Regions from separate parts of the Kitasatospora sp. NPDC059722 genome, predicted to be linked through region 2. Evidence: riboswitches for the same ligand, from Rfam matches in the RefSeq annotation. Region 2 holds a riboswitch; the other holds the start of a gene.
The links. Region 2 has a riboswitch for thiamine pyrophosphate ahead of ACFV4F_RS19615 (purine-cytosine permease family protein). Riboswitches for the same ligand answer to the same signal wherever they lie in the genome.
Positions count from the first base shown of each region.

Region 1: linked by a shared signal. The riboswitch ahead of thiO (glycine oxidase ThiO) and the one ahead of ACFV4F_RS19615 (purine-cytosine permease family protein) in region 2 are both predicted to bind thiamine pyrophosphate.

Region 1 covers NZ_JBHWGD010000020.1:33,248-37,650, forward strand. The annotation lists gene ACFV4F_RS15740 (polyprenyl synthetase family protein) at 1-74, shown strand, start outside; gene thiE (thiamine phosphate synthase) at 106-756, opposite strand; gene ACFV4F_RS15750 (Rv2175c family DNA-binding protein) at 756-1,121, opposite strand; gene ACFV4F_RS15755 (NAD(P)/FAD-dependent oxidoreductase) at 1,164-2,360, opposite strand; TPP riboswitch at 2,489-2,601, shown strand; gene thiO (glycine oxidase ThiO) at 2,596-3,780, shown strand; gene thiS (sulfur carrier protein ThiS) at 3,777-3,986, shown strand; gene ACFV4F_RS15770 (thiazole synthase) at 3,992-4,403, shown strand, end outside.
Region 2 covers NZ_JBHWGD010000028.1:47,905-52,307, reverse strand. The annotation lists gene ACFV4F_RS19620 (S1C family serine protease) at 1-1,649, opposite strand, end outside; TPP riboswitch at 1,883-2,030, shown strand; gene ACFV4F_RS19615 (purine-cytosine permease family protein) at 2,023-3,474, shown strand; gene ACFV4F_RS19610 (glycerophosphodiester phosphodiesterase family protein) at 3,554-4,378, shown strand.

The DNA of each region.
Region 1 (4,403 bases), on a different contig from region 2:
CGCCGCTCGCCGACCGGCGCGCCCGCGAGGTGCTGCTCGCCCTGGCCGAGGCCGCCACCGTCCGCAAGTACTGAGCCTCGCGGCCGACGGCGGCCCCTGCCGGGATCAGGCCTGGCGCAGCCGCCGGGAGAGCTCGGCGGCGGCCGCCCGCGGGTCCTCCGCGGCCGTGATGGCGCGCACGACGACGATCCGGCGGGCGCCCGCGGCGAGCACCTCGTCGACGTTGCCCAGGTCGATGCCGCCGATGGCGAACCACGGGCGGTCGGTGGGCTGCTTCGCCGCGTACGAGACGAGGCCGAGGCCCGGGGCCGGGCGGCCCGGCTTGGTCGGGGTCGGCCAGACCGGACCGGTGCAGAAGTAGTCCACGCCGGGCTCGGCGACCGCCGCGTCCACCTCGGACTCGGCGTGACAGGACCGGCCGATCAGGACGTCCTCGCCGAGGATCGCCCGGGCGGCCGGGACGGGCAGGTCGTCCTGCCCGAGGTGCAGGACGTCCGGCCGGGCCGCGTGGGCGACGTCGGCGCGGTCGTTGACCGAGAGCAGCTTGCCGTGGCGGCGGCAGGCGTCCGCGAAGACCTCCAGGGCCTCCAGCTCCTGCTTGGCCTCCAGGCCCTTGTCCCGGAGCTGGACGATGTCGACCCCGCCGGCCAGCGCCTCGTCCAGGAACTCGGCCAGGTCGCCCTGCTCGCGGCGGGCGTCGGTGCACAGGTACAGCCGGGCCTCGGCCAGCCGCTGACGCGGCGTGTCCGCCGCCATCAGATCAGCATCGCCTGGGCGCGGCGCTTGACCTCGGTGCCACGGTTCTCCCGCAGCGCCTGGATCGGGCTGCCGGGCAGCGACGGGTCCTCGGTGAAGAGCCACTCCAGGATCTCCACGTCGCTGTACCCGCAGTCGCGCAGCACGGTCAGGGTGCCGGACAGGTGCTTGACCAGCCCCTGGCCGTCGATGAACGCCGCAGGGACCTGCAGCGAGTTGTTCGGGCCCCGCCGGACGGCGATCAGGCCGCCGTTGCGGACGAGGTCGCGCACCTCGGTGACGCGGACCCCCCACTGCTCCGAGATGTCGGGCAGGTACATCCACTCGGCGACCAGGGCTTCAATCTTGCTTTCGATCTCACTCACGCCACCAGACTGCCACCTCCGGAGCCCGCCGCGCACCAGCCGCTACCCCGCGACCGCCGATTTCAGCGCCACCGCCGGGTCCGCGGCCCGGGCCGGGTCCAGCGCGGTGCCGCGCTCGATCAGGCGGCGGCCCTGGGTGAGGTCGCGCGGGCGGTCCACGGCCAGCAGCGCGCTCGGCACGCCGTCGCGCAGCCACAGCACCGACCAGGTCGCGTCCTGCGGGGAGCCGCGCCAGAGCAGCTCGTCGCCGTCGGCGTGCCGCCCGGCGTACTGCACCATGCGGCCGAACTGCTCCGACCAGAAGTACGGCACCGGGTCGTACGGCGCGTCCACCCCGAGGACGGCGGCGGCCGCCGCCTCGCCGGACTGCAGCGCGTGGTCCCAGTGCTGGACGGCCAGCCGGGCGCCGGAGCGGACCGACGGGTAGCTGACGCAGTCGCCGGCCGCGAAGACGCCCGGCAGGCTGGTGCGCAGCCGCCCGTCCACGACGACCGCACCGGTCGCGTCCAGCTCGACGCCCGTGCCGGCCAGCCAGTCGGTCGCGGGCCGGGCGCCGATGCCGACCACCACCTCGTCGGCGGGCAGGTGCGAGCCGTCGGCCAGCAGCACCGCGCCGGGCTCGACGGCCGCGACGCCGACGCCGCAGCGCAGGTCCACCCCGGCTCCGGCGTACCAGGCGGCCATCGCCGCGCCGACCTCCCTGGGCAGCGCACCGGGAACGGGCGCCGGACCCGCCTCGACGACGGTCACCTCGCAGCCGGCCTCCCGGGCGGCGGTGGCCACCTCCGCGCCGATCCAGCCGGCGCCGACCAGCACCAGGCGCAGGCCGGGCCGCAGCAGCGCGCGCAGGGCGAGCGCGTCGTCCAGGGTGTGCAGGAGGTGGGCGCGCTCGGCGCCGGGCAGGGCGCGCGGGGTCGCGCCGGTGGCGATCACCAGCGATCCGTACGGGAGGTCGCCGGCGTCGGTGTGCAGCACGCCCGGGATGAGTCCGGTGGCGCGGCGGCCGGTGAGCAGTTCGACGCCGAGGTGCGGGAAGTCGATGTCCAGCGTGGTGGCGTCGCTCTTGCCGAGCAGGACGTCCTTGGAGAGCGGCGGCCGGTCGTACGGCGCGTGCGGCTCCTCCCCGACCAGCACGATCCGCCCCTGCCAGCCGCCCCGCCGCAGCCCCAGCGCGCACTGCGCGCCGGCCAGCCCGGCCCCGACGACGACCACCCGATCCGTTCCGCTCAGCTCTGCCACGGCGCCACTGTACTCAGCCGCCCCACGCGCCCCGGCGGCCCGTCCGTCCCGCGCACGGACGGGCCGCGCCGGGCCCGTCCACCCTTCGTACGGGCCTTCGGCCGGGCGGACCACCGGAGTTATGGTGGGGACACCATCACGGGAGCCCGGCGTACCGGGCTGAGAGGCGGGCTGGCACGGCCCGCGACCGTCCGAACCTGATCCGGGTCATACCGGCGAAGGGAGAAGAGCAGCTTTGACACGCTTGGCACCGGGCAGCCGCGCCGACGTGCTGGTGATCGGCGGGGGCGTCATCGGCCTCGCCGTCGCCTGGCGGGCGGCGCAGCGCGGCCTGGAGGACATCGTCGTGGTCGACCCCTCCCCCGGTCACGGGGCGGCCGGGGTCGCGGCCGGGATGCTCGCCCCGGTCACCGAGCTGCAGTACGGCGAGGAGCCGCTGCTGCGCCTCGGGATGGCCTCGAACGAGCGGTACGCGGCGTTCGCCGCCGAGCTCACCGAGGCGAGCGGCGGCGAGGACACCGGCTACCGCCGGTGCGGCACGGTCGCCGTCGCGTTGGACTCCGACGACCGCGCGGAACTGCGCGAACTGCACGCCTTCCACGAGCGGCTCGGCCTCGACTCGACCTGGCTGACCGGCCGGGAGGCCCGCAAGCTGGAACCGATGCTGGCCCCCGGCGTGCGCGGCGGCCTGCACGTGGCCGACGACCACCAGGTGGACCCCCGCCGGCTGCTGACCGCACTGGTCCGCGCCTGCGAACGCGCGGGCGTCGTGTTCCACCGCACCGAGGCCGTCGAGCTGCTGGTCGAGGGCGGCCGCGCGGTCGGCGCCCGGCTCGGCACCGGCGGGACCCTCGCCGCCGACCGGGTCGTCCTCGCCGCCGGCCCGCACAGCCACCGGCTGCCCGGCCTGCCGGAGGACGTGCTGCCGGCGGTCCGTCCGGTCAAGGGGCAGATCCTGCGGCTGCGGATCCCCGACGCCTACCGCCCCTTCCTCAACCGCAACGTCCGCGCGGTCGTGCGCGGGCAGCACCTGTACCTGGTGCCGCGCGAGAACGGCGAGCTGGTGATCGGCGCGACCACCGAGGAGCAGGGCTACGACACCACCGTCACCGCCGGCGGGGTCTACGAACTCCTGCGCGACGCCCACGAGTTGGTCCCCGGCATCACCGAACTCCCGCTCGTCGAGACCTCGGCCGGGCTGCGTCCCGGCTCGCCGGACAACGCACCGCTGCTCGGACCGACCGACCTGCCCGGCCTGGTCGCCGCGACCGGCCACTACCGCAACGGCGTCCTGCTCACCCCGGTCACCGCCGACCTGCTCGCCGACTACCTGGCGACCGGCGAAGTCCCCGAGCTCGCACGGCCGTTCGCACCCTCCCGGTTCTCCCCCGCCCGCTCCACCACGAAGGCCGTCGCATGACCGACATCGCACTGACCGTCAACGGCGAGCCCCGCGAGGTGCCCGCCGCGACCACCCTCGCCGAGGTGGTCACCACCCTCAGCAAGGCCAACACCGGCGTCGCCGCCGCGCTCAACGAGGCCGTGGTGCCGCGTGGTTCGTGGTCCGAGACGCGGCTCTCGGCGGGCGACCGGATCGAGATCCTCACCGCCGTGCAGGGAGGCTGAGCGCCATGGCCGACGACCTCTTCACCATCGCCGGGACGACCTTCACCTCCCGGCTCATCATGGGCACCGGCGGCGCCCCCAGCCTGGAGGTCCTGGAGCAGGCCCTGCGGGTCTCGGGCACCGAGCTGACCACCGTCGCGATGCGCCGGGTCGACGCGACCACCCAGGGCTCCGTCCTGGACGTGCTGACCCGCAACGGCATCCGGGTGCTGCCCAACACGGCCGGCTGCTTCACCGCCGGCGAGGCCGTGCTGACCGCCCGGCTGGCCCGCGAGGCACTCGGCACCGACTGGGTGAAGCTGGAGGTCATCGCCGACGAGCGGACCCTCCTGCCGGACCCGATCGAGCTGCTGGACGCCGCCGAGACCCTCGTCGACGACGGCTTCACGGTGCTCCCGTACACCAACGACGACCCGG
Region 2 (4,403 bases):
GTCTGGATCTGCGCCCCGTCGCCCTTGTAGTCGTCGTTGCGCAGCACCTGGAGCTGCGCGTAGACCGGCTTGCCGGTCTTGATCAGGGTGTCGGCGACCCACTTGGCCTGGTTGATCGGGATGGCGAAGCCGAGGCCGATGCTGCCGGCCCGCCCGTTGGCGGAGGCGTTGGACTGGATCGCCGAGTTGATGCCGACCACGGCGCCGCTGGAGTCGAGCAGCGGGCCGCCGGAGTTGCCGGGGTTGATCGAGGCATCGGTCTGCAGGGCGTTCATGTAGGAGGCCTGGGCGCCGGTCTCGTCGCCGGAGGCGACCGGGCGGTCCTTGGCGCTGATGATGCCGCTGGTGACGGTCGACTCCAGGCCGTACGGCGCGCCGATCGCGATGGTGGCGTCGCCGACGTTGACCTTGTCGGAGTCGGCCAGCGTGAGCGGGCTCAGCTTCTCCTTCGGCGGGTTGTCGATCTTGACGACGGCCACGTCGTAGCCCTCGGCGCGGCCGAGCACGGAGGCGCTGTAGGAGGAGCCGTCGGCGAACTTGACGGTCAGTTTGCCGCCGCCGCCGGTGACGGCGGGCGCCACCACGTGGTTGTTGGTGAGGATGTGGCCCTCGGTGTCGAAGACGAAGCCGGTGCCGGTGCCCGACTCGCTGCTGTTCTGCGCCTTGATGGTGACGACGCTCGGCAGCGCCTTCTGCGCGATGGCGGCGATCGAGCCGGGGGCGGGCTCGTTCTTCTGGGTGTTGCTGGCCTGGATGGTGGTGCTGCGGTGGTCGTCCGCGGAGGCGACGGAGTTGCCGTTGCCCGAGACCGCCACGCCGACGGCACCGCCGGCGATGCCCGCCACGAGGGCGACGGCGGCGATCAGGGCGACCAGGCCGCCGCGCTTCTTGCGGGGACCGCCGGGGCCGGCCGGGCCGCCGGGGTAGTCCGCCGGGTAGCCGAGCGGGCCCGCGGGACCGCCGGGCGCACCGGGGGCGCCCGGGTAGCCGGGAATGCCGTGCGCGGCGGTGGTGTCGTGCCCCGCGCCCCAGCCGCCGAGCGGGCGGCCGGCGCCGAACGGGTGCTGGGCGCCGGGGGCGGCGTACGGGTCGTGGGCGCCGGCGGCGGGGACGCCGTGGGTCGGCGTCGCGTACGGGTTGGCGACCGGCGGCAGGACCGGGGCGGCCTCGCCGACGGGCGCGGCGGGCGCAGCCGGTGCGACGGGCGCAGCCGGTGCCGCGGCCGGGGCGACGGGCGCGGCCGGGGCGGGCGGCAGGACCGGCGGCGGGGCGTCGATGTAGCCGCTCTCGGCGACCGGCGCGACCGGCGCCTCGGCGGGCGCGGCGGGGGCCGCCTCGGGCGCAGCGGGGGCGACGGGCGCCGCCTCCGGGACGGGGACCTTGGTGAAGGCCATGGTCGGCTTGTGCCCGCCCTCGGCCGGCGCGGCGTCCGCCGGGGCCTCGGGCTCGGGCACCCGGCCGAAGGCCATGGTCGGCTTGTGCCCGCCGTCGGCCGGCGGGGCGTCCGCCGGGGCCTCGGGCTCGGGGATCCTGCCGAAGGCCATGGTGGGCTTGTGCCCGTCCGGAGCCGGGGCCGCTGCCGCGGCCTCAGTGCCCGAGGGCTGCTCCCCCTGCGGCCCGGTGGGCCCAACCTCGCGCTCGGTGCTCACGGACGACCTCCATAGCTGACAGAACCAAGGACCATAGTTTTTCGCACTGCCGATTCGATTGCCGTAAGGACCCCTCTGAAGAACTCATAAGAATCCTTAGGCGGGACCGACGCCTCCGCTCGACGACACGTTCCCGGCGGCGGCTCCCCCACCCCCGCCGAACGTCCCGCGATGCGGACCGCACGCCCCCTGGCCTTGGGCGTTCGCCCCGGTGCCGGTTAGCCTGTCGCTCCAAACTGACACGCGGGAGCTTGGACCTTCCAGGCTGAGAGTGCGCTGGTCGACCGTACGCCACGGGATCCCGGGCGGACCGTCGAGGGGGCGTTGACCGCCGGAACCTGTCCGGGTAATGCCGGCGTAGGGAGTATCGGCCATGCCGCCTGCTTCGCCATCCTCTTCTTCGGGCGCGCCCGAGTCCAAGGGTTTCTCCGAATCGTCCACGACCGGTCATGACGGGCCCGGATCCGGCGGGACCGCCGCCGCGACCGCGCTGCTGGACCGGCCGGAGAAGGCCGAGGCACCGCTCGTCCTCGACGCCGAGCCGCCGCGCACGCTGCGTTTCCGCGACCACTTCGCGCTGTGGATGAACCTCGGCGTCAGCCTGATCGGCTTCTCCACCGCCGCCACCGTGCTCGGCGCCCCGGGCAGCGAGCTGTCGCTGGCCGCCGCGGGCACCGCGATCGTGGCCGGCACCGCGGTGGGCACCGCGATGCTCGGCGTGGCCGCGCTGATCGGCGCCCGCACCGGCGCGCCGGCGATGGCGAACCTGCGCGGGCTGTTCGGCACCCGGCTCTCGTACGTCCCGACGGTGCTGAACATCGTCCAGTGCATCGGCTGGGGCGTGTTCGAGCTCCTGACGATCGCGGCGGGCGCGCAGACGGTCGCCCACACGGACAGCTACCGGTGGCTGTTCGTCCTGCTCGCGGGCGGGCTGACCACCGTGCTGACGATCTGGCCGCTCGGCTCGATCCGGGTGCTGCGGCGCTTCGTGGCGGGCGCCGTCGCCGTCGCGATGGTCTACCTGACCGTCCAGCTGGGCCGGCACGGCGTGCCCGACCCGGGCAAGGGCAACTGGCACGGCTTCCTGGGCGCCACCGACGCGATGATCGCGGTGTCGATCTCCTTCGTCCCGCTCGCCGCCGACTACACGCGGCACTCGCGCACGCCGCGCTCGGCGTTCTGGGGCAGCTTCTCCGGCTACACCGTCGCCCAGGTGTGGTGCTACGCGCTGGGCCTGATGGCACTGCTGCAGTCCGACGGCGACCCGAACAAGATCTTCGACTCCTTCCTCGGCGTCTGGGCGGGCTGGCTGTTCCTGCTGGTGCTGGTGCTGCGCGAGACGGACCAGTCCTTCGCCAACGTGTACTCGACCGCGATGTCGGTGCAGAACCTGCTGCCGCGGGCGGACCGCCGGGTGCTGTCCGGCGCGATCGGCCTGCTGACCACCGTGCTGGCGCTGCGGATCGACAAGTTCACCGACACGTACACCAACTTCCTCGGCCTGATCGGCTCGGTCTTCGTGCCGCTGTTGGCCGTGCTGGCGGTGGACTACTTCTTCGGCGCCGGCCGCAACGGCTGGAACCTCACCGCCGAGGCGCCCTCGCGCTGGCTGATGCTGCTGCCGTGGGTGCTCGGCTTCGCGGTCTACCAGTTCATCGCGCCGACCCCGGTGGCCGGCTGGTGGACCGACTTCTGGACCTCGGCCCAGGGGGCGCTGCACTTCACCCCGCAGGAGTGGACGTCGGCCTCGCTGTTCGCCTTCGCGGTGCCCGCGCTGGTCACCTGGGCGCTCACCCCGCTGAGCCGGCGCACCCCGCAGCACTGAGGGACGGCAGGCGAGGACGGCCCCTCGGGTTGGGACCGTCTTCGCCTCCGCGTCACCTGCTCCGCCTATCGTTGACGGCGTGACCAGCCCAGATCTGTCTTCGACGGCCCCGCGCACCGCGCCGTCCGTCCAGGTAGTCGCCCACCGCGGCTCCTCGGACGCCCTGCCCGAGCACACCCTGGCCGCCTACCGGCGGGCCCTCGAGGAGGGCGCGGACGCCGTCGAGTGCGACGTCCGGGTGACCGCCGACGGCGAGCTGGTCTGCGTGCACGACCGCCGCATCGGCCGGGTCTCCAACGGCCGCGGCACCGTCTCGGCGATGACGCTCGCCGAGCTGCAGGACTACGACTTCGGCGCCTGGAAGACCGGCCGGCCCAGCACCGACCCCGAGCTGCGCGGCGTGCTGACCCTGGAGCGGCTGCTGGAGCTGGTCGTGGACTGCGGACGGCCGGTGGACCTGGCGATCGAGACCAAGCACCCGGTGCGCTTCCGCGGCCGGGTCGAGGCCGAGCTGCTCCGGATGCTCGAACGGTTCAAGATCTCCGGCACCCGCGAGGGCGACCGCCCGTCCGCCCGGATCATGAGCTTCTCGTCGATCGCGCTGGACCGGGTGGCCGCCGCCGCGCCGGACTACCCTCGGGTGTTCCTGATCGAGCGGATGCTGCCGCTGCTCGGCCGGCTGCGGGAGGGCCGGCCGCTGCCCGGCGGGGCGCGGATCGCCGGGCCCGGCATCGACCTGGTGCGGGCCAAGCCCGACCTGGTGCCGCGGCTGCGCGAGCTGGGCCACGAGGTGCACGTGTGGACGGTCGACGAGCCGGCCGACGTGGACCTGTGCCTGGAGCTCGGGGTGTCGGCGATCATCACCAACAAGCCCGCGCAGGTGCTGGCGCAGCTCGGCCGCTGAGGGCCCCGGAGGGCCCACGGGCCCC